4 regions of the Pectobacterium araliae genome follow, and region 1 is predicted to be linked to each of the others. Evidence: predicted binding sites of a transcription regulator. Region 1 holds the regulator's gene; each other region holds the start of a gene.
The links. Region 1 encodes PurR, which represses purine synthesis genes. Its sites were predicted from a motif close to CANGCAAACGTTTGCNTG; they were not measured.
Positions count from the first base shown of each region.

Region 1 (7,749 bases):
AAAGCTAAAGCCTGAAGAGGATAGGCAGACAATCGCACAGACCAGAGTCAAAACCGAGTTGAAGAAGACCGCGCTCAAAGGAAAAGTGGATAAAAATCCAGCGCCCACAGAAAAGGGGATGGCGCTGAGCACAGCGCATAAAAAACGCTATCAACACGCCAAAACGACAGCAATGAATAAACTGATGAGCCAGATCGGTAAGCCTTACCACTGGGGCGGATCATCGCCTTTTACCGGTTTCGACTGTAGCGGACTGGTCTATTACGCCTATAAAGACGTCGTTAAGATCCCAATCCCACGTACCGCGAACGAGATGTACCATCTGCGTGATGCCGCACCGATTAAAAAAAGTGAGCTGGAAAGTGGTGATCTGGTCTTTTTCCGCATCAATAATCGTGGTGCCGCCGATCACGTCGGGGTTTATCTGGGAGAAGGCAAATTTATCCAGTCACCGCGTACCGGTTCAGATATTCGCATCAGCAAGCTAAGTGAGGATTATTGGCAGGAGCATTATGTAGGGGCGCGTCGCGTGGTGACGCCACAGACCATTCGTTAAGCGATAGCACGCCGAACAGAAGCGTATTCAGACAGATTCTGTGCAATAACCCTGTCTGAATGCGCAGAAACACTGAAGGTTAGTTCAACACCGCAATGAAACTAAACGTGATGATCACAGCCAACGAGCCAACCGTTGTCAGCAAAGACATCTTCAAATCGGTATCCATAGGCCACTCCTTATTAGCAAACAAATTTCATCTGAAAAAAGACACTATCATTTACAGCCGAACCCACTGAGACAATAAAGCGACAAATAATAGGGTTATTACGATTCTTTCATAATTCTAACGAAAAATCTCCGACGCATGCATCACTAATAGTATAAATTAGCCCTTTCACTTTCATGATAAATCGGACACAATCCGCTGTTTATGAAAGCGCTGCGTGCCAGTCGAAAAACGTCAAGCCAGATCCCTTCGGTATAACATTCGGCATTCTCCTTCTGAAATCCTGTTTTTTAGCTTAGAAGAAGAACTTTAAACGTAGGCAAACGATTAACAATATACTTACGTCTGTAACAGGTAAGTTCAGGAGTCATTTTTAGATGGCAACGATTAAAGATGTGGCAAAACGTGCTGGCGTTTCCACCACAACCGTATCGCACGTGATCAATAAAACACGTTTCGTCGCCGAAGAGACTAAGGCAGCCGTCAGGGCAGCAATCAAGGAATTGCACTATTCGCCTAGCGCCGTCGCCCGTAGCCTTAAAGTTAATCACACTAAATCTATCGGCTTGCTGGCTACATCCAGCGAAGCGCCCTATTTCGCCGAGATCATTGAAGCGGTCGAAAACAGCTGTTATGCCAAAGGCTACACGCTGGTGCTGTGTAATTCTCATAACGATATCGGCAAACAGCGCGCTTATCTCTCGATGCTGGCGCAAAAACGCGTCGACGGCCTGCTGGTCATGTGTGCCGAGTACCCGCCAGAGTTATTGGGCATGTTGGAAGATTATCGCAGCATTCCTATGGTCGTCATGGACTGGGGACAAATGCACAGCGATTTTACCGATACCATCATCGATAACGCCTTTGAGGGCGGTTATATGGCAGGCCGCTACCTGATTGAACGCGGTCATCGGGATATTGGCGCTATCCCTGGAATACAAGAGCGCAACACGGGTAACGGACGCTACCTTGGCTTTTTAAAAGCCTTGAAGGAAGCCGACATTACCGTGCGCGATGAATGGGTCGTGCGGGGCGATTTTGAACCGGAATCCGGTTATAAAGCCATGCATCAGATTCTCGCGCAAAAGCAGCGACCTACCGCGGTATTCTGTGGTGGCGATATCATGGCGATGGGAGCCATTTGTGCGGCAGACGAATTGGGGTTACGTGTGCCACAAGATATTTCGGTGATCGGTTATGACAACGTCCGCCACGCGCGCTTCTTTACGCCCGCACTAACCACCATCCATCAGCCCAAAGAGCGTCTGGGCCAATCCGCGTTTTCTATGTTGCTGGATCGGATTACCAGCAAGCGTGAAGATGCACACGTCATTGAGGTGCATCCGACGTTGATTGAACGTCGCTCGGTTGCCGACGGTCCGTTTCGCGATTATCGCCGCTAATCTCGGCGACTCAACATAGACCGATGTTCTTATTCCCGCCTGCTAATCGAGTAGGAGGCGAGATTACTCCCGCCGTCCTCTCACACCACCGTACGTGCGGTTCCGCATACGGCGGTTCATGTTAACTCTGGAACTGCCGTTGCTGCTCCACTAGTGATATCAAGCCGAGTCGTCTGAACTGCGCCGTCTTTATCGCATCATTCATGTGACTCGACCCCGCGTTCCACCACGCTCCTCGCTGGTTACTCGCCGACCTCCACGCTCGCTTTTCACACAAGCCCGCTCGCATTAGCATTCGGGCTCGCGTATACGTTCGTTTCCATTGCCGCCACAGTAGACTGCGCAGTTTACGCCTGACCCAGCCGTCAATCTTCTCCAGAACTCCTTTTACTTCCGTGTATCTGAAGTAGCTCATCCAGCCTCGCAGTATCGGTGTGAGTTCATTGATTACGCCTTTCACTGATTTCGTCGCGTGCCCTGTCGTCAGGCTACGGATCTTCTCCTTCAGCCTCTCGACACTGCTCCCTGCGATCTTCAGTCGGGTCTGTTTGTGCCGTGTCACGCTGTATCCCAGGAACTTACGCTCCCACGGTCGCGCCACCGCACTCTTCTGCTCATTGACCTTTAGCTTCAGTATGTCTCTCAGGTACACCCTGATTGCCCTAAAGATATGCTCGCCTGCTTTGCGACTGCTCACGTAAATGTTGCAGTCATCCGCATAGCGACAGAAGCTGTGACCTCGACGCTCCAGTTCTTTATCCAGTTCATCCAGCAGAATGTTCGACAGTAGCGGCGACAACGGTCCGCCCTGCGGCATTCCCTTACCTCGCTTCTCTGTCTCGCACCCGTTCGTCATTTCCGCTTCAAGGTAGCGACGTATCAGTTTCAACAGCCGTTTATCCCTGACAGCCTCGCCAGACGTGACATCAAAATGTCATGATCCACCCGGTCAAAGAACTTTTCCAGATCCAGATCGACCACCCAGCGTTTCCCGCTTTGTATGTAGCGCTGTGCCTGTTGCACTGCCTGCCACGCATTGCGGTTACTTCTGAACCCGTAACTCGATTCGCAGAAGTGCGGCTCCACGACCGGACTGAGTTGTTGTGCTATCGCCTGCTGGATAAGCCTGTCCACTACCGTCGGGATACCCAGGGTTCTCACGCCGCCGTCCGGCTTTGGGATATCCACTCTGCGTATCGCCTGCGGCTGGTAGGCGCCCGTAATCAATGCCTGCCTGATACTCGCCCAGTTCTGTTTCAGCCACGGCTTCAACTCCGTCACTTTCAGGTTATCTACCCCTGCCGCGCCGTTGTTTTCCACCACGCGCTGATAGGCCAGCATCAGGTTCTCTCTCGTTATCACCGTTTCCATCGTCAACGGCATTTCCGCTTTCGTTTGCCCACCGACCGCCGTGGGGATTTCAGCACCCTCATGCAGCACTGACGGATACTGTCCGTCTCCTCTGCCGCTGGCCGCAGTGCTCTGCGCTTGTGCCTCATTAATTCCCATCGAGTATCGGTGTCCTAATCACGGTTAATCATGTTCAGCCCTTCATGCTGCCAGTTATGCAGCACTACTACGGCTTCGGCTGACTGCTGCACGTTCATCCCGTCGCCTCTCGACGCTCGGTAGCCCTGAAGCAAACGTGCAGCCCTCCCGGGGTAATTCGCGCGACCTTCCTGCTTATGCCTGTCAGCTTTACGTCACAGCGTTCTGTGCAAGTATTGGGCTTTGATGATATTTGCCACCTTACCCCGCTGTGCCGCCTAAACTGCTTCCTGTTCGTCAGGCCAGCATTTTGCCTTCAGCTTCCTTCAGATCCCACCTCGCGGTGGGCACCCTTGCCGTTCGGCTAACACTTCCCCTTGCCGGGTGTGTAGAGGACTTTCACCGCCAAGTCGCCCCTTGACCACTACAGTCAACGGACAGCGCCCGTCAAGGCGCTACGCGCCATGCCCGGCGCACAAATAAAAAACCGGACAATGTTGCTCGTCCGGTTTACCAAAAAGAGGGAATGCAGAACTACTCTTCTTTACCGAGGTCGTTCGCCTGCTTACTGGCTAACACACGCTCGACGGTATCCACCACGGCCTGCGTTTGTGGATCAATTTCAATATTGATGCGATGCCCTAAACGCTTTTGCCCCAGCGTTGTGCGATTCAACGTTTCTGGAATTAAATGCACGCAGAAACGCCCGCGGATCACCTCACCCACCGTCAGGCTGATGCCATCAATCCCGACAAAACCTTTATGCAGCACGTATTTCATCAGCGCTTCATCTGCCAGACGGAACCAAATCTGGTGATTGTTCTCTGATACCTGAATCTTGACCACTTCCGCCGTGCACATAATGTGACCCGACATCACATGCCCACCGATCTCATCACCGAATTTTGCCGCTCGCTCAATATTCACGACATCGCCTTCATGAATATCACCCAAATTCGTTAGCCGCAGCGTTTCTTTCATGAGATCAAAACTGACGCGATCGCCATCAATAGCTGTCACCGTTAGGCAGCAGCCGTTGTGCGCCACCGATGCACCGAGCGTAAGCCCTGTCAGTAGGTCGGGGGGGAGTTGAATAACGTGAGTACGAAAATTGGATTTTTCTTCAATTGACACCACAGATGCGGTGCCCTGAACAATACCGGTAAACATGCGGTTTGCCTCTTAAAAACAAAGAAATGACGCTGTGCAGTGTGCACGATATTCCACGGAAAACCAAACCGGAATGCCAGACATCAAACGCTATCGAAACCGCAGCGTAACAAAAAGAATATATTCTCTTTCATGCTGGTTTACTTTTATTAAGTCGTTACAATAATGCTCTCATTTTATTCTTGACGTTTTTCATATCCAGATTTTTCATCCCGCTAGCAAAATTAAGTCATTCAAGGAAGGTATCCGTGCAACAGTATCTGACAGAAGCGCGTAAGTTATCGGCGCTTGCTGTTCCTGTCATTATTGCGCAAGTGTCCCAAACATCAATGGGTGTGGTTGACACCATCATGGCCGGTGCTTATAGCGCCACCGATATGGCCGCCGTCGCAGTAGGGACGTCTATCTGGCTGCCCGCCATTCTTTTCGGTCACGGCCTGCTGTTGGCGTTAACGCCCGTTGTCGCACAGCTCAACGGTTCCGGCCGCCGCGATCGCATCTCTTATCAGGTGCGACAATCTTTTTTCCTGGCCGCTATTATTTCTCTGCTGACAATGCTGGTGCTGTATCAGGGTGAATATGCCATCAATCTGATGAGCGACGATTCGCCAGAGCTGGCTGCAAAAGCCATCGGTTATCTGCATGCATTACTGTGGGGTGTTCCCGGCTATCTGTTCTACCAGGTATTACGCTGCCAGTGTGAGGGGCTGTCCAAAACCTATCCCGGGATGATGATTGGGTTCATTGGGCTGTTAATCAATATCCCGATTAACTATATCTTTATCCACGGTAAATTTGGCATGCCGGAACTGGGCGGCGTAGGCTGTGGTGTGGCTACCGCCTCGGTTTACTGGATCATGATGCTGCTGATGATGCTTTATACCCGACGCGCTTCCTGGCTACGCGATATCCGCCTTCATCGCCCGGCATTCCGGCCGGATTTTACCGTGCTCAAACGACTGTTTGGCCTCGGTTTACCCATCGCGCTAGCACTGTTTTTTGAAGTTACGCTGTTTGCGGTGGTGGCGCTGTTGGTATTACCGCTCGGTGTCGTTGATGTGGCTGGTCATCAGATTGCCCTGAATTTCAGCTCACTGATGTTCGTTCTTCCACTTTCGGTTGGCGTCGCCACGACCATTCGCGTCGGACATCGTTTAGGGGAAGGGTCGGTTGAAAACGCCCGCATTGCCGCGCACACCGGTATCATGGCTGGCGTCGCGTTAGCCTGCTGCACAGCAATCTTCACCACGCTACTGCGTGAACCTATCGCCCTGCTCTACAATCAGGACCCTCTGGTGGTCGCAATGGCTTCTCAGCTCATGCTTTTAGCCGCCGTTTATCAAATCTCCGATGCGGTTCAGGCGATCGGCAGTGGTGTACTGCGCGGTTATAAAGATACTCGCTCGATTTTTTATATTACGTTTACAGCATATTGGGTATTGGGATTACCGAGCGGCTATCTGCTGGCGTTGACAGATGTCATCGTCACGCGCATGGGCCCAGCAGGATTTTGGTGTGGTTTCATCATTGGCCTGACAGCAGCAGCAGTGATGATGGTGACGCGGATTCGCTTTCTTCAGCGTCAGCCGGCCGCGCGAATTTTAGCGCGAGCCGCCCGCTAGATACCGTTTTATCCCGTTTACGTCGAAAAAAACAGCGGGATGGATACAAGCTCAGCAATCGCATCGGCAAGCGCACAAAATTGCATTTTTTTCTTGCCAGATTTCCCCTTGCTCGCTACTATTCGTCCCGCTATCAGACAGGCAGTTCGGTATCTCAATGCGTTCATAGCTCAGTTGGTTAGAGCACCACCTTGACATGGTGGGGGTCGTTGGTTCGAGTCCAATTGAACGCACCATTCCTTGTTTTTCCTTCCTCTATTTCTTTTGCATTGCTGTTTTCTCTTTCGTTCATTGATACAAAAAACGCCGCTATTTCTCGATGATTTATTCGCCCATACCGTCTATTGCCCCCAATTAAGTAATTAAATTAACCATTAAGTAACTAACATCACACTTATTGTGTGTTTTTTTGTTTCATCTGACCCGATTCAGCTAAAATTATTTAATAACCATGCGTTATATAAGTGTATATAGCAGCACGTTGGTATTCCTTGTTTTTTACTTCTTAAAATCAGGATGTCAGGACACCGCTATGCACGATTATTTATATTTTTTGCTGGGTAGCTTCCCACTGTTGGTCATGATTGTTCTTATTCTCAAAATAAAAATGCCTATCCACTATGCAGTGCTGATTACGCTGACGCTAACCGTCATGATCGCCGCCCTATTCTGGCACACGCCACTAAAAACACTGGGATTAGCGGCGAGCTATGGCGCGCTGAAAGGTCTATGGCCAATAATTATCGTTATTCTGGGTGCCATATACAGTTATAACCTGATGCAAAAGACACGCAGCATGGATGTACTGCGGGACGTACTTGCTAGTATCAGCGATGATAAACGCATTCAGGTATTGCTGATTTCATGGTGTTTTGGTGGTTTTCTCGAAGCGGCGGCGGGTTATGGCACCGCCGTTGCGATCCCCATTGGCATCCTGATTGCACAGGGTTTCAACCCAATGAAAGCGGCGATTGCATCACTGGTCGCCAATACCGTTCCCACCGCCTTTGGTGCTGTCGGCATTCCGGTTTCTATTTTAGCGGAGCAGGTTCACCTTCCTGTCACCACATTAAGCGCGACGGTTGTGCTGCAACTGGCGTTGTTCAATATCCTTCTGCCCTTTGTCATCATCGTGATTATTGGCGGCAGCATTAAGGCCATTCGCGGCGTGTTCGCGATTACGCTGGTGTGCGGCGTGGCCACGCTGGTGCCACAGTATATTGTGGCTGTCCATCTCGGCGCCGAATTGCCCGCTTTCGCTGGCAGTTTAGTCAGCCTGATTGCTGTTACAGCAATGGCAAAATGCCGTAAAAAAGCAACCGATACCCCCTACCTTATCGA
Region 1 covers NZ_AP028908.1:2,572,475-2,580,223, forward strand. Annotated here, with positions in the region: gene AACH44_RS11585 (C40 family peptidase) at 1-556, shown strand, start outside; gene AACH44_RS11590 (YnhF family membrane protein) at 636-725, opposite strand; gene purR (HTH-type transcriptional repressor PurR) at 1,103-2,128, shown strand; gene AACH44_RS11600 (group II intron maturase-specific domain-containing protein) at 2,250-3,017, opposite strand; gene AACH44_RS11605 (reverse transcriptase domain-containing protein) at 3,014-3,637, opposite strand; gene AACH44_RS11610 (riboflavin synthase subunit alpha) at 4,151-4,786, opposite strand; gene AACH44_RS11615 (MATE family efflux transporter) at 5,035-6,408, shown strand; tRNA gene AACH44_RS11620 (tRNA-Val) at 6,568-6,644, shown strand; gene AACH44_RS11625 (L-lactate permease) at 6,941-7,749, shown strand, end outside.

Region 2 (7,749 bases), 2.0 Mb from region 1:
TTGGGATAAGATCGAGATATACGGTCGACCACGGGGCGAGGCGTCCCTGCGGGAACCTCATCCCCGTGTTTCCCTAATAACAAGCAGCGAGTTGCTGCCTGTTGGGGAAGCCATATTGCTCAGTGCGTTAACGTATAGATAGAGAGAATAATAGTTACCAATTCACCGACACAATCAGCCCGCCTTCGGGCTGGTTGGTGAACGTGACCCGCATCTTGTGCAGCGTGGCGATGTTGTTCACGATGGAAATCCCCAGACCGCTGCCGGATTTTTCCTGTCCTGGTGGACGATAAAAACGCTCGCCGATTCTTGCCCGCGCCTCCTCGCTGATACCCGGTCCATTATCGACAACGTTGAAGCCGCGCTCTGTCAGCGTCAGATTGACCGTTCCCCCCGCATTGCTGTAGCGAATGGCGTTATCCAACAGATTGCGCACCAGCAGCGTCAGTAGCAGCGGATGACCCTGTCGGATAACTACGGTGTCCGGTAAATCCAGCGTCAGTTCGATACCCGCAGTTTGCGCCGTGTAGTAGTGTGCGATCACTGCCTGTTGCAGTAAGTCATTAAGTTGAACGGGCAGCATACCTTCGGGGGACGATTCGGCATCCAGCCGCGACAGCGTCAGAAGTTGATCCACCAGCCGGGTGGCGCGATCGATTCCTTTATCCAGATTAATCAATGCATGGCGACGCATGGCTTCATCGTCATGCGCCAACTGCGCGACTTCGGTTTGAACTTTCAGCGCCGCCAGTGGACTACGCAATTCATGAGCGGCATCGGAGGTAAAACGGCGTTCACGAATCAACATATCGCTGATGCGGGAAAATAGGAGATTCAGTGCGTTGACCAGTGGGCGGACTTCCTGTGGGATAGGCTGTGTCGCAAGCGGTGTGCTTTCGTCGGGGGAGCGTAACTGAAGCTCAGCGGCAATCTGTTTTAGCGGTGAGAGTTCACGCGTTACCAGCCAGAACAGCAGCGCCAGCATGATCGGCAGCGCAAATAGCCAGGGCATCAGGTTGGTTTTTACAATATCCAGCGTCATATCCTGACGGTATTCCCATTCCTGTCCGACAGCGATCACGTAACGATCATCTGCCGTCGTTAACCAGACGATGCGCCATGCGTCACTGTCATCACGCAATTTGCCGTCGGTAAAGCCGTTTCGCTGGTAATCAAAAATGAAATCTTTGCCGTTCTCACCATCATTCAACACCATCTTCCCGTCGCGAGTAAAAATGGCAAAGGCTAGGGCATCGTCGTCCTGCTTGCCTCGATCCTTATGTACCAGACTTTTGGTTTTGGGCAGAGAAGTCGACTGAATTCGCAATTCATCGGGGTTCATCGTGGCAAGACGTTTGGCAAACAGCATTTGCTGGGTATCAAATAACTCATTGATGTTATGACGCGTTTGAGACCATGAAAGCAGACTGGCTACGCCCCAGCACACCACTGTTAGCAGCGTAAAGCCCGCAACCAGACGTAAACGCAGGCTGAGTCGGTTCATGGCGCATCCCCCAAAATATAGCCAATGCCATGCACGGTACGGATAAACCCGCCACCCAGCTTTTTGCGCAGGTGGTGGATATGCACTTCTACCGCATTGCTGGAGACATCATCGTCCCACCCATAGAGTTTTTCTTCCAACTGCGCGCGTGTGAGCACGCGATTCGGGTTCAGTAGAAACAGTTCCAGCAGTGCCAGTTCGCGCGATTTTAATATCAGCGGTTCATTGTTAAGCGTGACGCTCCGTGAGCTTGGTTCAAGGGAAACGGCACCGTGTGTTAATGAAGGTTGCAGTTGACCGTGGCGGCGGCGAATCAGTGCCTGAAGACGAGCGGCAACTTCTGTCAGCGCAAAGGGTTTACATAAATAATCATCGGCACCCTGTTGCAATCCTTCCACCCGCTGCTCCAGCGCATCGCGGGCGGTCAAAACCAGCACCGGTTCGTCGTTCCCTGCTTGACGCCACTGGCGCAGAATATCCATCCCGTCCATGCCCGGCAGGCTGAGATCGAGCACAACCGCATCATAGGGGGCAGCTTTTAATGCAGCGGCACCCGCTTTACCTTCCAGAAACCAATCGATATTAAAGCCCAGTTTGGTCAACCCAGCTTTTAGGCCATCACCGATTAGGCGATCGTCTTCGATTAACAATATTCTCATGGCTGCCTCGCATTTGCGCCTTTTCCGGTTTTATACGAAATCGTTGGGCAACGTGTACAGGACAAATCGCTGAAATCGGGCGATTTCGGCAATATAAAAAAATAAAAATCCAAACGCTGATTCCTTAAGATTCTGTTAAGAACGGTTTGCTTTAATCCTTCCCGAAGACCGATTACTCCCGCAGGCTGACTGCGAAATACTTTACTGAGAAATAATTTATTGCGAAACAACAGGCAAAATAAGGAAGGAATATTATGAAAAAAGCAGCTGCGTTATTCGCCATTACCGCTCTGGTTTCTGCACCCGTATTTGCTGCACAAAGCGGCGGTGGTTTCGTCAACCCAGATACGCCCGCAGTTGGCACACATAAAGGGGGATTTAGCGATCCACAGAATTCCCTCACGACAGTCGCTAAGGCTAAAGATCTGCGTGACGATAGTTGGGTTACGCTGAGTGGCAATATTGAAAAACGGGTTGGTGATGAGAACTATTTGTTCCGAGATTCGACAGGCACGATAGAAGTTGAAATCGATCACAAGCGTTGGAATGGTCAGATGATTTCGCCCACGGATAAAGTGGAAATTCAGGGTGAGTTGGATAAAGACTTCAATTCCGTCGAGCTGGATGTGAAGCAGATTCGTAAACTCTAATCCGTTATTGTCAATCCCTCGTGGCGGGCTATTGCCCGCCATTTCTCTATTTATCAACCATCTATATCCGCCATGTTTCACGTTGCCTACATTGGTTCACCCGAGTAGTCGATGTGATTAAGCTCTCCGAGACGCCTTTCTTTGCCATCTTCCTGAAACCTGAGTTATCTAGGGTAAATAACCTCGTGATCTTGTCTTTATTTTTTGTTAGCGAAACGTTTCGATGGCGATCACATTTTTTTTATTTCTTCGTTGCCTTTCTCTCTTCTTTTTCTAGAATATTATCAGCGAAACGTTTCGCTGGTGGGATGAGAGATGAAAAAAGCAGCATTATTGAATTCAGATATTTCTTCCGTGATTGCCCGGCTGGGGCATACCGATAGCCTGGTTATTGGCGATGCGGGTTTACCGATTCCAGAAACAACGACCCGTATCGATCTGGCGTTGACGCACAATGTGCCAACGTTTTTGCAGGTGGTTAATGTTGTCACCAGTGAAATGCAGGTAGAGGCCGCTATTCTGGCGGAAGAGATGATTGAAAAGAACCCCGCAGTCCATGACGCATTACTCGATCAATTGAAGCAACTAGAACAACACCAGGGAAACTCAATTGCATTGCACTATGTCAGCCATGAAGAATTTAAAACCCAAAGCGGCAAAAGCCGGGCCATCATTCGCAGCGGAGAGTGCTCCCCGTATGCCAATGTCATCCTGTGTGCTGGCGTAACGTTCTGAGGCATCCATGCAACCTTTACTGCAACTGCAAGGCATCACGAAATCTTTTCCCGGCGTTAAAGCGCTTTCCGGTGCGGCACTCAATGTCTACCCGGGAAAAGTGATGGCGCTGGTGGGCGAGAACGGTGCGGGCAAGTCCACCATGATGAAAGTCCTGACTGGGATCTACCGTAAAGATGCTGGCAGCATCCATTTTCTGGGGCAAGAGGTGGATTTCAGCGGGCCGAAAGCATCTCAGGAAGCAGGTATCGGTATTATCCATCAGGAACTTAACCTGATTCCCCAGCTCACGATTGCCGAGAATATCTTTCTCGGTCGTGAATTTACCAATCGTTTCGGTCGTATCGATTGGAACAAGATGTATGCGGAAGCCGATAAGCTGCTGAAACGCCTTAATCTGCGCTACGACAGCCGTCGTATGGTCGGGGATTTATCGATTGGCGATCAGCAAATGGTAGAAATTTCCAAAGTGCTGAGCTTTGAATCGAAAGTCATCATCATGGATGAACCTACCGATGCCCTGACGGATACCGAAACCGCGGCGCTATTCAGCGTGATCAAAGAGCTGCAATCTCAGGGATGCGGCATCGTTTATATTTCCCACCGTTTGAAAGAAATCTTTGAAATCTGCGATGACATTACTGTTTTCCGCGATGGTCAGCTTATCGGCGAGCGTCCGGTCAGTGAATTACAGGAAGATACGCTGATTGAAATGATGGTGGGGCGCAAGCTGGAAGATCAGTACCCACGCTCGAATAAAGCACCGGGAGAGGTGCGGCTTAAGGTGCAGAACCTGTCGGGACCGGGCGTAGAGCGCGTTAGCTTTACGGTGCGGAAAGGTGAAATTCTGGGCGTCGCAGGGCTGATGGGCGCGGGCCGAACTGAACTGATGAAGATTCTCTACGGGGCGCTACCGCGCACTGGCGGCAATGTGACGCTGGATGGCCGCGACGTGGTGACCCGTAAACCGCAGGATGGCTTAGCGAATGGCATCGTTTATATCTCTGAAGATCGTAAGCGAGATGGTCTGGTGCTGGGCATGTCGGTGAAAGAAAACATGTCGTTAACTGCATTGCGCTATTTCAGCCATGCGGGCGGTCGTCTCAAACACGCCGAAGAGCAGTTGGCCGTCGCCGACTTTATTCGCCTATTCAACGTTAAAACGCCTTCGATGATGCAGCCTATCGGTTTGCTGTCCGGTGGTAATCAGCAAAAAGTGGCGATTGCCCGTGGTCTGATGACGCGCCCGAATGTCCTGATCCTTGATGAGCCGACGCGTGGCGTTGATGTGGGGGCGAAGAAAGAAATTTATCAGCTAATCAATCAATTCAAAGAAGAAGGGTTGAGCATCATATTGGTGTCATCCGAAATGCCCGAAGTCTTGGGAATGAGCGATCGCATCATTGTGATGCATGAAGGGCGCTTAAGCGGTGATTTCCCGATTGAGCAAGCAACCCAGGAAGCACTGATGGCTGCGGCTGTTGGTAAGCAATACGGTGCAAAGCAGGAGTAAGTCAGACATGAGTTCTCAATCTATCGCGGCAAAACGCTGGTTCAGCAAAGAGTGGTTACTGGAGCAGAAATCGCTGATCGCACTCCTAATCCTGATTGCGGTTGTGTCCGCCATGAGCCCTAATTTTTTCACCCTGAATAACCTGTTCAATATTCTCCAGCAGACGTCGGTAAACGCCATTATGGCCGTCGGTATGACGCTGGTGATTTTGACCTCGGGCATCGATTTGTCGGTGGGTTCACTGTTGGCACTGACGGGTGCCGTTGCGGCTTCCATCGTTGGGCTTGAAGTTAATGCGCTGGTGGCGGTATTTGGCGCACTGGCACTGGGCGCGCTGATCGGTGCGGGCACGGGCATCATCGTTTCCAAAGGCAAAGTGCAGGCATTTATCGCTACGCTGGTCATGATGCTGTTACTGCGTGGCGTGACGATGGTTTATACCAATGGTAGCCCGGTTAATACGGGTTTTTCCGACGTGGCAGATGCGTTTGGCTGGTTCGGTATCGGTCGTCCGTTGGGGATTCCGACGCCAATTTGGATCATGGCTATCGTCTTCGTTGCAACCTGGTACATGCTGCACCATACGCGACTGGGGCGCTATATCTATGCGCTTGGCGGTAATGAATCCGCGACCCGCTTATCCGGTATCAGCGTTGATAAGATCAAGATTATTGTCTATTCCCTGTGTGGGCTGCTGTCTGCCCTGGCGGGAATTATTGAAGTTGCACGTTTGTCCTCTGCACAGCCTACAGCGGGTACAGGGTATGAGCTGGATGCCATCGCGGCCGTGGTATTGGGCGGCACCAGTCTGGCTGGTGGCAAGGGGCGTATTGTTGGTACGTTGATCGGCGCACTTATCCTTGGTTTTCTCAACAATGGACTGAATTTATTAGGTGTTTCTTCTTACTACCAAATGATCGTTAAAGCAGTCGTTATCTTGCTGGCGGTTCTGGTAGATAACAAAAGCAGTAAATAACCTTCATTCACACAGGAATTGAGTATGAATATGAAAAAGCTGGCTACTCTGGTTTCCGCTGTTGCGCTGAGCGCGACTGTCAGTGCTAATGCCTTGGCCAAAGATACGGTTGCGCTGGTGGTTTCTACGCTGAATAACCCGTTCTTTGTTTCCATGAAAGAGGGGGCGCAGAAAGAAGCTGACAAACTGGGCTATGAGTTGATTGTGCTGGACTCCCAGAATAACCCAGCGAAAGAACTGGCTAACGTTCAGGATCTGACGGTACGTGGCACCAAAGTCTTGCTGATCAACCCAACCGATTCTGATGCAGTAGGCAATGCGATTAAAATGGCTAATCAGGCAAAAATTTCGGTCATTACGCTGGATCGCGTTGCTAGCAGTGGTGAAGTGGTGAGCCACGTGGCTTCTGATAACGCGTTCGGCGGTAAAGTTGCCGGTGATTTCATTGCCAAGAAATTGGGTGAAGGTGCCAAGGTGATTCAGTTGGAAGGGATTGCAGGAACCTCTGCCGCGCGTGAGCGTGGGGCGGGTTTCATGAAATCTGCTGAGAAAAATAAATTCGCTATGCTGGCCAGCCAGCCTGCTGATTTTGACCGTACTAAAGGGCTGAACGTGATGCAGAACCTGCTGACCGCGCACCCTGACGTTCAGGCCGTATTTGCTCAGAACGATGAAATGGCGCTGGGCGCACTGCGTGCACTGCAAACCGCAGGTAAAACAGATGTGCTGGTTGTGGGCTTTGACGGTACTCAGGATGGCGTGAAGGCCGTTGAGTCAGGCAAGCTGGCAGCAACGGTGGCTCAGCGTCCAGACCAGATCGGCGTAATCGGTATCGAAACGGCTGCGAAAGTGCTGAAAGGTGAAAAAACGCAGGCCATCATTCCGGTTGACCTGAAGCTGGTCGCTAAATAAGTAAAGAATAAAGCAGGGCTCGCGCCACCCGTTTGTGGTGGCGCATTATTAACATAGCGGGATTCGACATAATGAAAACGGGTAAGCTGGTGGTGCTGGGCAGTATTAATGCTGACCATATTCTCAATCTTGAGCAATTTCCCCGCCCGGGCGAAACGGTGATCGGTGAACAGTATAGCGTCGCTTTCGGCGGGAAAGGCGCTAATCAGGCCGTTGCCGCTGGCCGAAGTGGTGCTGATATCGCCTTTATTGCCTGCGTCGGAGAAGATGATATCGGCGCCCGCATTTGTCAGCAGCTATCCAAGGACAATATTGATGTTTCCTCCGTTGAGGCTATCTCCGGGGAAACCACTGGCGTTGCGCTGATTTTTGTTAACGCCGACGCTGAGAATATGATCGCGATTAATGCAGGCGCGAATGCTGCTGTGTCGCCTGATTATCTTCATCGTCATCGGCAACACATTATTGATGCTTCTGCATTGCTTATGCAGCTTGAATCGCCGTTGGAAACGGTCATCGCGGCCGCCAAACTGGCGCACGAACACCAAACAAAAGTGATTCTTAATCCCGCGCCTGCCCGTGAACTGCCTGATGAACTGCTATCGCTAGTCGATATGATCACGCCGAATGAAACCGAAGCGCAGTTCCTGACGGGAATTACCGTTGAGACAGAAGAAGATGCGGCTCGCGCTGCACAGGTGCTGCATGATAAAGGTATCGAGACAGTACTTATCACATTGGGTAGCCGTGGTGTATGGTTGAGTGAAGGTGGTGAAGGGCAGCGTATTCCGGGGTATCGC
Region 2 covers NZ_AP028908.1:4,583,919-4,591,667, reverse strand. Annotated here, with positions in the region: gene qseC (quorum sensing histidine kinase QseC) at 155-1,504, opposite strand; gene qseB (quorum sensing response regulator transcription factor QseB) at 1,501-2,163, opposite strand; gene AACH44_RS20790 (YgiW/YdeI family stress tolerance OB fold protein) at 2,418-2,813, shown strand; gene rbsD (D-ribose pyranase) at 3,129-3,548, shown strand; gene rbsA (ribose ABC transporter ATP-binding protein RbsA) at 3,556-5,061, shown strand; gene rbsC (ribose ABC transporter permease) at 5,069-6,037, shown strand; gene rbsB (ribose ABC transporter substrate-binding protein RbsB) at 6,062-6,949, shown strand; gene rbsK (ribokinase) at 7,021-7,749, shown strand, end outside.
Region 2: rbsD (D-ribose pyranase) is a predicted target of PurR. The motif match lies at 3,099-3,116, and genes of this name have one in related genera.

Region 3 (7,749 bases), 620 kb from region 1:
TTGGCTACGGCATCGTTACAGGCGGGAGGGCGGCTGATCTATCTGGGAGCGGGGACCAGTGGTCGTTTGGGCGTGTTGGATGCATCGGAATGCCCACCGACGTTTGGTGTGCCGCACGGGCTGGTTATCGGTCTGATTGCTGGCGGACCGGGGGCATTGCTTAAGGCGGTAGAAGGTGCGGAAGACGATCCAGCATTGGGTGAGGCTGATTTAAAAGCGCTGAATTTAACCGACGCTGATATGGTGATCGGCCTTGCAGCATCGGGCAGGACACCGTATGTGATGGGTGCATTGTGCTATGCGCGTCATGTCGGTTGCCGGACGGCGGCCATCTCTTGTAACCCAGACTCCCCGATCGCACAGGACGCGCAGGTAGCGATATCTCCCGTGGTCGGCCCAGAAGCGTTAACGGGCTCAACACGGCTGAAGTCAGGAACCGCGCAAAAATTAGTCCTGAATATGATTTCTACTGGCGTAATGGTTAAGCTGGGGAAGGTGTATCAGAATTTGATGGTCGATGTGAAGGCAACCAATGTGAAGCTGTTGGATCGGGCTTGCCGTATTGTGGTGGAAGCGACGGGGGCAGAACAGGATACGGCGCGGCAGGCGCTGGTACAGGCAGATAATAACGTTAAGCCTGCGATTCTGATGCTTCTGGCTAATATTGACGTAGAGACGGCGCGTGAACGCCTGAAGCAGCACAACGGTTATCTGCGTGAGGCGCTGATTAGCGGATAAGACTATCTTGGTATAAGTCGGGGGATATGTTTTGAGTGATAAGCGAGAGCAACGTATTGTTTTTTTTGATCTGGATGGCACGTTGCATCAGCAGGATATGTTTGGCAGTTTTTTACGTTTCTTGCTTCGTCGATTGCCGTTAAATCTCATTCTGGTTATTCCGCTATTACCGATTATCGGGCTTGGATTATTGATTCGGGGTCGCGCGGCGCGCTGGCCGATGAGTGGGTTGCTGTGGGCGATTACGTTTGGGCGTGACGAAGATGACCTTGTCCTGCTTGAAAAGCAGTTCGTCGGTGCGTTTCGTCGCGATGTCATCCCGTTTCCGCAGGTTCAACAGCGGTTGAAAAGCTATCTTGAAGACAGTGATGCACAGGTTTGGCTGGTGACGGGATCGCCACAGCGACTGGTGGAGCAGGTCTATCACGATTCCCCTTTTCTATCTGGCGTGCGCCTGATGGGGAGTCAGATTACCCGTCGCTACGGTGGCTGGGTACTCACGCTGCGCTGTCTCGGGCATGAAAAAGTCACGCAGATGGAACAGCGTTTAGGCGCACCGCTCAAGCTCTACAGCGGTTATAGCGATAGCAAGCAGGACAACCCATTGCTCTATTTTTGCGAGCATCGCTGGCGGGTGACGCCCGAAGGGAGTCTGCAACAACTGGAGTAACGTCTTCAATACGCCAGCCATATAGGTATAATGCGCCGCCAAAATAGGAATGATAAGAGCCTAATGGGATAGGTTCTAAGTGAGGAAACGTGGTTAGCCCGCGTAATGATGAATATTGGATGCGCTATGCATTGACGCTGGCTCAGCGTGCTCAAGATGAAGGTGAAGTCCCGGTTGGTGCGGTGCTGGTGTTGGATAATGAAGCGATTGGCGAAGGGTGGAATCGGCCGATAGGGCATCACGATCCGACTGCGCACGCTGAAATTATGGCACTGCGGCAGGGGGGCGTCGTGTTGCAGAACTACCGCCTGCTGGAGACCACGCTGTATGTCACGTTGGAGCCGTGCATCATGTGTGCGGGCGCGATGATACATGGCCGCATTGGTCGTCTGGTTTATGGCGCATCAGATGAGAAAACGGGGGCGGCGGGATCGCTGTTGGACATTCTGCGCCACCCCGGCATGAATCATCAGATTGTTGTTGAATCGGGTGTGCTGGCCGATGAATGCTCTGCAATGCTCAGCGCATTTTTTCGTCTACGTCGTGAACAGCATAAAGCCCGCCGTGCGGCAGTCAAAAACGCCGCGCAGAGATAGCGCAACGCCGATCTTTTAGAACCGAGATACACGGAGCGACCACGGGGCGAGGTGTCCCTACCTCATCCCCGCGTTTCTCCTAAAATGAGGCTGACGTGACCAGCACGGGGGCTGGAGTCGCAGCGTTTTTTTCTTTATGTAGTCTTATTCCTGTACCTTGTTCAGAGGGACGGCCGGATAGCCTTGCGCAATCTGGGTTTGTTGCTGAGCCTTGGCTTCTTTTTCTATCAGATAACCTTCCAGACTCACCATATAGCGCCGAATATTTTCCACATAGTTATAGGCTTCTTGCCCGCGTGCGTAGCCGTAGGTGGTTTGCGTGTAATAGCGCTTCTGACTTAGCATTGGCAGGCGCATTTTTACGTCTACCCAACTGTCAGGATTGCCTTTTTGTTTCTCGGTCAATTTACGTGCATCAAGCAGATGGGCGTACCCCATATTGTAGGATGCCAGCGCAAACCAGATTTTTTCATCTTCGGGAATGGTGTCTGGCATTTTCTGCATCATATTTGACATATATTGTGCGCCGCCGCGAATACTCTGCTCTGGGTCGACGCGATCGGTCACGTTCAGGCTTTCTGCTGTGTTACGCGTTAGCATCATCAACCCGCGCACGCCGGTAGGGGAGGTTGCCAGCGGGTTCCAGTGTGACTCCTGATAGGAGATGGCGGCTAGCAACTTCCAGTCGATATCGGTGGCGTGTTTTTCAAACAGCGGGCGCAGATCCGGCAACGTTTCATCAATGGCGCTCAGAAACGTGGTGGTATCGACATAATCAAATTCACCAACGTGACCAAGATATTTTTCTTCCAGACGCGCGAGCGTGCCATCTTCGACAATCTTGCTGAAAAAATCCAACAGGGCAGCAGACAGACTGTCATCGTGCGATCGACGCATATACCAGGTGACCGGCTCTTCGTCGCTAAGATCGAAGGCAACGGCGAGCTGCGGATGGATACGCTGCATCAGGCCGATGGTCACTGAGTCGCCTAGTGCATAGTCCAGTTTGCCGTCAGCAACCTGTTTCAGTAATTCCTGTGTGCTCTGATCGGAGGCGGATTCCCAGCTCAACTGTGGGTACTTCTCTGCTTTTAAATCGCGCAGGGTCGCCGCATGGGCGGAGCCTGATGTGACAACGAGACGGCCTTGCAGTTTATCCAGCGTTTTTGGGCGAGGTGAACCGAGGCGGTAGACCATCTGCTGTGAGATGGAGTAGTAGGTCGGGCCAGCACGGAAACGCTCCAGACGCTCATGATTGTAAATCAACCCGGCAGCCAGCAGATCTGCATCGTCACCGTCCAGATCGTCGAACAGTTCGTCAAGATTCTTGCGTGGCGAAACCACCAGCTTGACGCCGAGGTAATCGGCAAACCGTTTTGCCAGTTCATAGTCCAGACCTGTCGGGGAACCGTTGCTCATAGCATAAGTCAGCGGTGAGTTAACGGTACTGATACGTAACTCGCCGCGTGAGAGGATCTGCCTGAGCTGTACATCCTGACTGCTGCGCCAGGGAATGCTAGGCCATAGCGCTAACGCCAGTAGTAACGTGATAATCCCGATGAAAAAATAATTTAATTTTAACGGCTTCAAATAGTTATCTCTCGGCGGCCGGATGGCCAGGCTGTCTGTAACGGCAGTTTTTTTATACGTCATTTCCCAGAGTGGGGGCATTTTGCTTAACAAACCGCCAGTGTGCAACTTTTATTGATTTGGTCACCGATTAATCATTCGACGGATGTGAAGTGAAATTATCGCCACGCAAACGGTTTCGTCCGAGGGAAGGATTCTCTATAATGTGCGCGTTTCCCCCCTGTTGTGCCCAGTGGCTGTATCGCAGCCAGTGCATCGAAGACGAGAGAACTTTAGATTATGGAAATACTGCGTGGTTCACCTGCTTTATCGGCTTTTCGTATTAATAAATTGCTGGTCCGCTGCAAAGAGCACATTTTGCCGGTTAGCGATATCTATGCTGAATACGTACATTTCGCCGATGTCAGCGCCCCGCTGAACAACGATGAACAGGCCAAACTGACACGTTTGCTGAAGTATGGTCCTTCTCTCGCGGAGCACGAGCCGCAAGGTCGTCTGTTACTGGTCACACCGCGTCCTGGCACCATTTCACCGTGGTCTTCCAAAGCCACGGACATTGCCCATAACTGTGGATTAAGCAAAGTACTGCGCCTGGAGCGCGGTCTGGCTTTCTATATTCATGCGCCGACGCTGAGTGATGAACAGTGGCAGCAACTGGGGGCATTGCTGCATGACCGGATGATGGAAAGCGTGTTTAGCGACCTGAAACAGGCTGAAGCGCTGTTCTCTCATCATCAACCCGCCCCTTTCAAGCGTATCGAAATTCTGCTGCAAGGGCGTCAGGCGTTGGAGGAGGCGAATGTCCGTCTGGGGCTGGCATTGGCAGAAGATGAAATTGATTATCTGCTGGACGCCTTCACCCATCTTGGCCGCAACCCGACCGATATTGAACTGTACATGTTCGCACAGGCGAACTCTGAGCACTGCCGCCACAAGATTTTTAACGCAGATTGGGTAATCGACGGCGTCACTCAGCCGAAATCACTGTTCAAAATGATCAAAAACACCTTTGAACACACGCCCGATCACGTTCTCTCTGCCTATAAAGACAACGCCGCTGTAATGGAGGGTTCCGCCGTTGGCCGTTTCTACACCGATGCCAACGGGCAATATGCTTACCATCAGGAAGACGCACATATCCTGATGAAGGTGGAAACGCATAACCACCCAACCGCGATTTCTCCGTGGCCGGGCGCGGCGACTGGCTCTGGCGGCGAAATCCGTGATGAAGGCGCAACGGGTCGTGGCTCTAAGCCGAAAGCCGGCTTGGTTGGCTTCTCGGTATCGAACCTGCGTATTCCTGGCTTTATCCAACCGTGGGAAGAAGAAGAATTTGGCAAGCCAGAACGCATTGTCAGCGCGCTGGATATCATGACCGAAGGCCCATTAGGCGGCGCGGCATTTAACAACGAATTCGGCCGTCCTGCACTGACCGGCTATTTCCGTACCTATGAAGAACGTGTTGATAGCCACAATGGCACAGAGCCGCGCGGCTACCATAAACCGATCATGCTGGCGGGCGGCATTGGTAACATTCGCGCCGATCACGTCCAAAAAGGCGAAATTAGTGTTGGCGCTAAACTGATTGTACTGGGTGGGCCGTCGATGAATATCGGTCTGGGCGGTGGTGCAGCGTCTTCCATGGCATCGGGTCAGTCTGATGCGGATCTGGATTTTGCTTCTGTTCAGCGCGATAACCCAGAAATGGAGCGTCGCTGTCAGGAAGTGATCGACCGCTGCTGGCAATTGGGTGAAGCCAACCCGATCCTATTCATTCACGATGTTGGCGCGGGCGGCTTGTCTAACGCAATGCCTGAACTGGTGAGCGACGGTGGTCGCGGTGGTCGCTTTGAACTGCGTGATATTTTGAACGATGAGCCAGGCATGAGCCCGCTAGAAGTCTGGTGTAACGAGTCGCAGGAACGCTACGTTCTGGCGGTTGCGCCAGAGCAACTGGCACAGTTTGATGACATTTGCCGCCGTGAGCGCGCGCCTTATGCGGTGATTGGTGAAGCGACGGAAGAACTGCATCTGACGATGAACGATCGTCACTTCAACAACCAACCTATCGACTTACCGCTGGATGTGCTGCTGGGCAAAACGCCGAAGATGCTGCGTGATGTAGAACGCAAACAGGTAGAAGGCACACCGTTACAGCGTGACGAAATTTATCTGGCCGAAGCGGTCGAGCGCGTGCTGCACTTACCGGTCGTCGCGGAAAAAACCTTCCTGATCACCATTGGCGACCGCTCTGTTACCGGTATGGTGGCACGCGATCAGATGGTTGGGCCGTGGCAGGTGCCAGTGGCTGACTGTGCGGTGACTACCGCTAGCCTTGATAGCTATTACGGCGAGGCGATGTCTATCGGCGAACGTGCGCCTGTCGCGCTGCGCAACTTTGCGGCCTCCGCGCGTTTAGCCGTCGGTGAGGCGCTGACGAACATTGCTGCTACGCATATCGGTCCGCTGACTCGCGTGAAGCTGTCTGCAAACTGGATGGCGGCAGCAGGGCATCCAGGTGAAGACGCTGGCCTGTACGATGCGGTAAAAGCCGTGGGCGAAGAACTGTGTCCGGCGCTGGGTCTGACGATCCCAGTGGGTAAAGACTCCATGTCGATGAAAACTCGCTGGCAGGAAGACGGTGAAGATCGCGCGGTCACCTCGCCGATGTCGCTGGTGATCTCTGCATTTGCCCGCGTGGAAGACGTGCGTAACACGGTAACGCCACAGCTGCGTACCGGACAGGATAATGCGCTGCTGCTGATCGATCTGGGTGCTGGTAATAAAGCACTGGGCGCGACAGCGCTGGCGCAGGTTTATCGTCAACTGGGTCGCAAGACCGCCGATGTTCATAGCCCAGAGCAATTGGCTGGCTTCTTTAACGCCATACAGCAACTGGTCGCGGACAAAGCGCTTCTGGCCTACCACGACCGTTCTGACGGCGGCCTGCTGGTTACGCTGGCAGAGATGGCGTTTGCTGGCCATTGCGGTGTGACTGTTGATATCGCGTCTCAGGGTGAAGATACGCTGGCGACGCTGTTTAACGAAGAATTGGGTGCCGTGATCCAGATTCCTGCCGCGCGTCGTGCCGAAGTCAACGCCGTTCTGGCGCTGCACGGTTTGGCTGATTGCGTGCATTATCTTGGTTATGCCGAAGAAGGAACGCGTTTCACCATCAATCAGGGGGCTGAAGCGGTCTATCAGGAAAGCCGTTCGACGCTGCGCCGCTGGTGGGCTGAAACCAGCTGGCAGATGCAGCGCCTGCGTGATAACCCGCAGTGTGCCGATCAGGAACACATCGCCAGACAGGATGATAACGACCCTGGCCTGAATGTATCGCTGACCTTCAACCCGCAGGAAGATATCGCCGCACCTTATATTGCTAAGCATGTTCGGCCTAAAGTGGCAGTCCTGCGTGAGCAGGGGGTGAATTCCCACGTAGAAATGGCGGCGGCGTTCCACCGTGCTGGCTTTGATGCCATCGATATCCATATGAGTGACCTGCTGGCGAATCGCCGTAACTTGAAGGATTTCCAAGCGCTGGTGGCGTGTGGCGGCTTCTCTTATGGTGACGTGCTGGGCGCGGGTGAAGGCTGGGCTAAATCTATTCTTTTCAACTCTCGCGTGCGTGATGAATTCGCTGAATTCTTCTTGCGTCCGCAGACGCTGGCGCTGGGCGTATGTAACGGCTGCCAGATGATGTCTAACCTGCGTGAATTAATTCCAGGTGCCGATCTCTGGCCGCGCTTTGTTCGTAATAAATCCGATCGCTTTGAAGCCCGTTTCAGTCTGGTCGAAGTGGAGAAAAGCCCGTCGCTATTTATGAATGACATGGCGGGATCGCACCTGCCAATTGCTGTTTCACACGGTGAAGGGCAGGTTGAAGTCCGCGACGATGCACATTTAGCGGCGATTGAAGAACACGGTCTGGTCGCACTGCGTTATATCAACCACTACGGGCAGGTAACCGAGAACTATCCAGCTAACCCGAATGGGTCGCCGAACGGTATTACGGCGGTCACCAGCACCAGCGGTCGGGCAACGGTCATGATGCCACATCCTGAACGCGTGTTCCGTACCGTTAGCAACTCTTGGCATCCGGAAGAATGGGGCGAGGATGGCCCGTGGATGCGTATGTTCCGCAACGCACGTAGA
Region 3 covers NZ_AP028908.1:3,190,844-3,198,592, reverse strand. Annotated here, with positions in the region: gene murQ (N-acetylmuramic acid 6-phosphate etherase) at 1-738, shown strand, start outside; gene yfhb (phosphatidylglycerophosphatase C) at 770-1,408, shown strand; gene tadA (tRNA adenosine(34) deaminase TadA) at 1,528-2,004, shown strand; gene mltF (membrane-bound lytic murein transglycosylase MltF) at 2,149-3,657, opposite strand; gene purL (phosphoribosylformylglycinamidine synthase) at 3,874-7,749, shown strand, end outside.
Region 3: purL (phosphoribosylformylglycinamidine synthase) is a predicted target of PurR. The motif match lies at 3,760-3,777, and genes of this name have one in related genera.

Region 4 (7,749 bases), 380 kb from region 1:
AACTTTGCCGCATTGACTAGCGATAAGCAAGGACAAGCACCGAAACGATGTTTTCTATATACAACCCGATTTTCTCTATACTGATGTTTTCCAAATACAAAAAAAGAAGGAAGACACTTTCGCGCCCTCCCCCTTCAATCAACCTGCCTTAACGTACAACTCGCCGTTAACCTTCGTTGTGCAGTTCCAGATCTTCGACTTCATTCTGGCTACGCAGCGCTTTGGCATCATCGTTGCGCAAGACTTCCAGATAATCCAGATAGCCTTGATCGACATCCTTCGTCACATAAATCCCATTGAACACCGAACATTCAAACTGAGCGATATCCGGGTTATCTTCACGCGCGGCATCGATCAGATCGTCGAGATCTTGGAATATCAGCTCATCTGCGCCAATAATCTTACAGATTTCATCAACTTCGCGACCGTGGGCAATCAGTTCATTGACGCTCGGCATGTCGATGCCGTACACGTTAGGAAAGCGAATTTCCGGTGCCGCCGAGGCCAGATAAACACGCTTGGCTCCTGCTTCACGCGCCATTTCCACAATCTGCTCCGACGTTGTACCACGCACAATGGAGTCATCCACCAGCAGCACGTTCTTGTCACGGAATTCTGCGCGGTTGGCGTTCAGCTTACGGCGTACCGATTTCTTACGCGCTTGCTGTCCCGGCATGATAAAGGTGCGGCCAACATAGCGGTTCTTCACAAATCCCTGACGATACGGCTTGTTGATAATACGCGCGATTTCCAGTGCAATATCACAAGAGGTTTCAGGAATCGGGATCACGACATCAATATCGAGATCTTCCCACTGGCGCGCAATCTTTTCACCAAGCTTCTGACCCATGCGAACACGTGCACTGTAGACCGAAATTTTATCGATGAAAGAGTCCGGGCGAGCAAAGTAGACATATTCAAACAGGCACGGGTTGCTCTTTGGATTCTCTGCGCACTGGCGGGTAAACAACTGCCCTTTTTCCGTAATGTAGATCGCTTCTCCCGGCGCCACATCGCGTAAAAATTCAAAGCCCAAGGTATCCAGCGCGACGCTTTCTGACGCCACCATGTATTCGCTGCGGCCATCTTCCAGGTCACGTTTACCGATGACCAGAGGACGAATCCCATTAGGGTCACGGAATGCCACCATGCCATGACCGATAATCATGCCAACACAGGCATAGGCACCGCGAATTTGTTGGTGCGTTGCGGCAACGGCCGCAAAAATATTATCGGCTTCCAGCGGATAATGTTGGAAACGGTCCAGCTCTCTGGCAAAAATATTCAGCAGAATTTCAGAATCAGACGTGGTGTTAACGTGACGACGCTCCTGCTCGAACAGCTTTTTACGCAGTTCGTGGGCGTTTGTCAGATTACCGTTGTGCGCCAGCGTGATGCCGAACGGCGAGTTAACATAGAAAGGCTGTGCTTCCGAGGCACTGGAACTGCCCGCAGTCGGATAGCGCACATGGCCAAGCCCCATGTTTCCCTGTAAGCGTTGCATGTGCCGCGCTTCAAACACATCTTTCACCAGGCCATTGGCCTTACGCAGGCGAAAACAATTAAAGGCATCGATGGTTACAATACCCGCAGCATCCTGCCCACGGTGTTGCAACACCGTTAACGCGTCATAAATCGATTGGTTGACCGGTGTAAAACCGGCGATACCGACAATACCGCACATGGTGTCTTTTCCTCATCAGCGCTACCGCAGCGATAAATGCTGCGGCAAGAAACTTGACGTGCTTTGCAGGTAGTCAAAAAACCACCTGATAATATAACTGAACTGCGGGATTAACTGGGACTGCTTCCAGTCATCACTTTGTGAAAAACCGGTGAACGTATCCAGAAAGAATAGCAGTGCGGAAACGATCAGCACCCCACGCAGCGCACCAAAACAGATGCCCAGAACGCGATCGGTGCCGGATAATCCGGTACGTTCAACCAGTGAACTAATCACATAGTTGACGATAGCTCCCACAATCAACGTTGCAATAAACAGAATGGCAATCGCAATGCCGTTACGCACCAGTTCATCATCAAAACGGGTGAAGTAGACCGCGAGGTAGGCGTAGTAATGACTGGCAACAAAAAAAGCACATCCCCAGGTTACTAACGACAGCGCTTCGCGAACAAACCCCCGGATCAGGCTAACCAGAGCCGAAAATCCGATGATGCCAATAATGACGTAATCAACCCAAACCATGAACTATCCTAATAATGAACGATGCTACCGATAAGCCGCTACGTCATCCTGTTCGCGGCGCATTCTAACAGAAAAAGAAAACGTTTGCGTAGCGTATTTCCGCCGATTTCACCGATAGATAATCAGGCGAAAAACCAACAATCCGTCATGCCTGATTCTACTACCTATCGGTTTCTCAGCGAACCGAATGTGCTCGCACCTGCCCGTTTAACCCACTCAACTGTTGCAGTTCGCTCAGGGAAGACTCCAGCTTCTGCTTCGAGGCATCCGGCCCCACGTAAATACGGGTGATTTGTCCTGAAACTGGCGTTGACGGCACGGTATACGCGCGATAACCAGAGAGACGAAGCTTAGCGACAATCTCGTTCACCTTATCCGCATTTTTCAACGCGCCAAGCTGCACAATATAGGCCTGCCCGACAGGCGCTTGCTGCGTCGGCTGAGTGTCCGGTTTCACTTCCGGCTTGGGTTCTGGTTTAGGCTCTGGCTTCGGCTTCACTTCAGGCTTCACCTCAGGTTTTGGCTGAGGCTTCGGCGTCACCGGCGCTGGCGTCTGAATTGGCGGACGCTCAACCACCACCGGCGGTGCCGTCATGGCTGGCGTATTTGCACCTGAGCGAGATGATGGTGGCGATGTGCCAGTTTCAGGTGCCTTATTTTCAGGTGCCTTATTTTCAGGTAACTTAGTTTCTGGCGTTTCGGCTTCCGGGCTGTTCTGCATCGCCGCTTCCGCCCCTTCCGGTGGCAGGTTCGGCAACGACGGGTTCAGCGCAGGCAGAGATTCCATCTCATTGCTGTCGCCCGGCTTGGGGATCAGCGGAATCGATGCAAACTCATCTTCGTAGTGCTTTTTCTTTCCATCCAACAGACCGGGTAAGACGATCACGCCCAGCGCGACCAGAATGACCGTGCCAACCAATCGATTCTGAAATTTACTCGCCATTCGCCTTCTCCTCATCCAGCGCTTCCATCACATGCGCTACCGTATGAAAAGATCCACACACAATGACGATATCCTGTTCCGTCGCTTGGGACATCGCCTGCTGCCAGGCGGTAACAACATTGGGGAACGACTGGCTGCGCGTAAGGTGCTCGGCAATCTGTTGTGCCGTTGCACCACGTGGGCCTTCCAGCGGCGCGCAGTACCACTCATCCACCAACGGCATTAAGTAGGCCAGTGTGCCTGCGATATCTTTATCCGCCAGCATACCAACAACAGCACGCACTTTTCCGGTTTTCGCTAACCCGGCCAAACGATTTGCCAGATACGCCGCCGCATGAGGGTTATGTGCAACATCAAGAATCAACCGTGGTGATTCTTGTACTATCTGAAAACGACCCGGTAATGCCGCGTGCTGTAAGCCCTGACGAATCGCTTCTTCGCTCACGTTGAGTGAAGAATAGTGTAATGCAGCCAGTGCCGTAGCGGCATTGGCTAACGGAACATTGGGTAACGGCAACCGTGACAGCTCGCGCTGTTTATCCTGCCAGCTCCACGTCTCGCGCTGCACTGAAAATTCCCAATCGCGACCACGGCGCCGCAGCAACGCGCCTTTCTCAGCGGCAACGTCAGCAATCGTTCCTGGCATATCCGGCTCACCGACAATGGCTGGCCGATTCTGTCGAAATATCCCGGCTTTCTCGCGACCTATACTCTCTCGATCGTTACCTAGCCAATCGGTATGGTCGATCGCGATGCTGGTGACCACGGACACATCCGCGTCCACAATATTCGTGGCATCCAACCGCCCACCTAAGCCTACTTCCAGAATGACGACATCCAGATTTGCTTGCTTGAAGAGTTGCAGTGCAGACAGCGTACCGAATTCAAAATAGGTGAGCGATACCGCCCCTCTTCCTGCTTCGATATCCGAAAACGCTTGAGTATGCTGTGCTTCAGACAATTCGTTGCCCTGAATACGCACCCGCTCGGTATAGCGCACGAGATGAGGCGAACTGTACACGCCAACCCGTAGCCCAGCAGCTAACAGAATGGATTCTAGCGTACAGCAGGTGGTTCCCTTGCCGTTCGTCCCCGCGACGGTAAAAATCGTGGCGGCAGGCTGGAGCAGTTGGAGATGTTCAGCAACCTGCTTAACGCGTTCCAGGCCTAAATCAATGGCCTGAGCGTGCAGGTGCTCAAGATAATGAAGCCACGTGACCAAAGGTGACGTGGCTTGAGGTATTTGAAGAGTATCCATGAGTCCCGTTCACTGGCTTACGGTTCATTACGAGCAGAGCGTGCACATGACAACGCCATTGAGAACAACGTAGTCGAATGCCACACGCCCAGCCCATCATGTCAGTTATGCGTCATCCTGTGATGATTCAGAGGGTGCATCGCTGCGGATTTCCACGTCATCGTTGCCCGGTTCTGGATGATTCGTCAGTTTGGCAAGAATGGTGGCCAGCTTGTAGCGCATTTCTGGACGGCGAACGATCATATCAATCGCCCCTTTCTCAATCAGGAATTCACTGCGCTGGAAGCCCGGCGGTAGTTTTTCACGCACGGTTTGTTCGATAACGCGTGGGCCAGCAAAACCAATCAACGCTTTCGGCTCAGCAATGTTCAGGTCGCCCAGCATCGCCAGACTCGCAGAAACGCCCCCCATGGTTGGATCGGTCAACACGGAGATATAAGGCAAGCCGCGCTCGCGCATTTTCGCCAATGCCGCACTGGTTTTCGCCATTTGCATCAGCGACATCAGCGCTTCCTGCATACGCGCCCCGCCACTGGCGGAGAAGCACACCAGCGGGCAGCCGTCTTCCAATGACTGCTCGACGGCGCGCACAAAGCGTGCCCCGACGACGGACGCCATTGAACCGCCCATGAAAGCGAACTCAAATGACGCGACGACAACTGGCATGCCGTAAAGCGTGCCTTTCATGACAACCAGCGCGTCTTTCTCATCGGACTGTTTCTGCGCAGAAACCAGACGATCTTTATATTTTTTGGAATCCCGGAATTTCAGGACATCCTTCGGCTCCAGTTCGCTTCCCAGCTCGACAGTGTTTTCTTTATCCAGAAAAGCCTGTAGACGGGCACGCGCGGAAAGACGCATATGGTGATCGCACTTCGGGCAGACCCCCAAATTGCGTTCCAACTCAGCACGATAAAGAACCTGACCGCAGCTATCACATTTTGTCCAGACCCCTTCAGGGATGTTCGCTTTACGGGTCGGTGTGATATTGCTTTTGTTAAGAATTCGTTCAATCCAGCTCATTGATAACCTTTCTGCTTGAACCTGGCAAATGCCAGTCCGCTGTTCATGTTATTCCCTGACAACATTGCCAATGAAAAAATGCCTGAGCCGCACGACAATCGCGGTACAAAGGCATCGGCACCCAGAGTGTTCCCAAGAACAGACCATAAATGCTGCCCATTAAACCATAACGTTCCGGGACTGTGGATAAAAAACTGGTCAAACCGGATGTTAAAATACTTCACTTATTTCACATTGCCGCGCGAGGCTGCTCTACGGTGACGGGCGATTTCAATAATACCCGGTAGGATAGAGAGAAAAATAATCGCGACAATCAGTAATTTCAGATTTTCCTGCACGACGGGCAAATCGCCAAACAGGTAGCCCGCATAGGTGAACGACAGCACCCATAGCAATGCACCAACCACATTATAGGCGGCAAAATGCCGATAGCTCATGTGCCCCATCCCGGCGACAAACGGCGCAAATGTTCTCACAATCGGGACAAAGCGTGCCAGAATTATCGTCTTGCCACCGTGGCGTGCGTAAAACGCATGCGTTTTATCCAGGTAGCTGCGGCGAAAAATCTTTGAATTCGGGTTGCTAAACAGCTTCTCACCGAACAGTCGTCCAATCGTGTAATTCACTGCATCGCCCGTAATCGCGGCAACAATCATCAAAAATGCCATGGTATGCACATTCAGATCGTTCGACGGCAGCGCCGCCAACGCCCCAGCGACAAACAGCAGCGAATCTCCCGGTAAGAATGGCGTCACCACTAACCCGGTTTCACAGAATAAAATCAGGAACAAAATGGCATAAACCCAGACACCATATTGCGCCACCAGTTCCGCCAGATGAACGTCAATGTGCAGAATAAAATCAATAATAAACTGTATGAACTCCACCACAACATCTTCTCCCAAGAATGTACATCAAACGCACGCGGTCGATATACGCAAGGCAGCTGTACAATCCGTGTTGCCTTGCGTATAGCACGCTAACTCGCATCGGCCTTATCACGCATTGCACACGGCTTTTTAATTTACCGCCATCCGGCCGCATGCAACACGCAAAAGGCACACTCGTTACAGCAAAAACATCAATCCGCTAAAAAAAGCGGCCCCATCGTAGGCTGTGGCAAAGCAAAACGCGCGGGGTAATCTACCGCCACCAAATACAGCCCTTCGGCTCTGGCCGTTGCACCTGCTAACGTGCGATCTTTGGCTGCCAACAGTTCCGCAATCCACGATTCGGGACGATTGCCACACCCGACGTCCATCAGGCTACCCACGATGTTGCGCACCATGTGATGAACAAACGCATTGGCCTTAATATCTACCACGATATAGTCACCGTGACGTGTAACCTTTAAATGATTTACATAGCGCCACGGCGTACGCGACTGGCACTGTACTGCGCGAAAAGAGGTGAAATCATTCTCCCCCAACAGGCACTGCCCGGCACGCTCCATGCGCTCCACATCTAACGGGTGATAAAAGTGCGTCATGCCATGCGAGAGCACCGCAGGACGATAGCGGTGATTATAGATAACATAGCGGTAGCGACGTGCCGTCGCGCTGAAACGCGCATGGAAGTCTTCATCGACTGTTTTCACCCAGCGCACGGCGATATCTGGCGGTAAATTCGCATTTACGCCCATCGTCCAGGCCGCCTCTTTTCTGATCGCCTGCGTGGTGAAATGCACGACCTGCCCAGTGCCATGAACGCCGGCATCGGTTCGCCCAGCGCAAAACACTTCTATCGGTTCATCCGCGACTTTGCTCAGCGCCTTTTCAAGACAGGCCTGTACGCTAGCGACATCGTTCTGACGCTGCCAGCCATAATACTGGCTACCGTCATACTCAATACCGAGCGCAATTTTCAGCGGGGCGCGTTCGTTTTCCGCAACGGCAGTGGCTTGAGTCGTCGCCGCCTGAGTGGTTTGCGACATTACCCGAGATACTCCTGCACCAGACACTCAGCCGTTTCTACCGCCATCAGCGCGCCGCCAAAGCGCGCGTTATCAGCGACCGACCAGAATTGCAGCAGCTCAGGAATGCCATAGTCATTACGTAAGCAACCGACGCTCAGTTGCCCATTGCCAGAAGCGTCACCCACCTGTGTCGGGTAATCCTGCTCGTCGCTCACCTGAATATTCCCGGCATTGAGCAGTTCGTCACGCGCTTCTTCCGCAGACAGCGGACGCAGTGATTCAAGATGAACAACCTGTGCGTGACCATAGAACACAGGGGATTGAATGCAGGTCACGGAAATCGGTAATCCGTCATCCTGCAAAACTTTGCGCACCTGATCAACCAGACTGCGCTCTTCGCGCAC
Region 4 covers NZ_AP028908.1:2,950,576-2,958,324, forward strand. Annotated here, with positions in the region: gene purF (amidophosphoribosyltransferase) at 167-1,684, opposite strand; gene cvpA (colicin V production protein) at 1,706-2,206, opposite strand; gene dedD (cell division protein DedD) at 2,382-3,149, opposite strand; gene folC (bifunctional tetrahydrofolate synthase/dihydrofolate synthase) at 3,139-4,407, opposite strand; gene accD (acetyl-CoA carboxylase, carboxyltransferase subunit beta) at 4,513-5,430, opposite strand; gene AACH44_RS13415 (DedA family protein) at 5,655-6,317, opposite strand; gene truA (tRNA pseudouridine(38-40) synthase TruA) at 6,512-7,363, opposite strand; gene AACH44_RS13425 (aspartate-semialdehyde dehydrogenase) at 7,363-7,749, opposite strand, start outside.
Region 4: cvpA (colicin V production protein) is a predicted target of PurR. The motif match lies at 2,280-2,297, and genes of this name have one in related genera.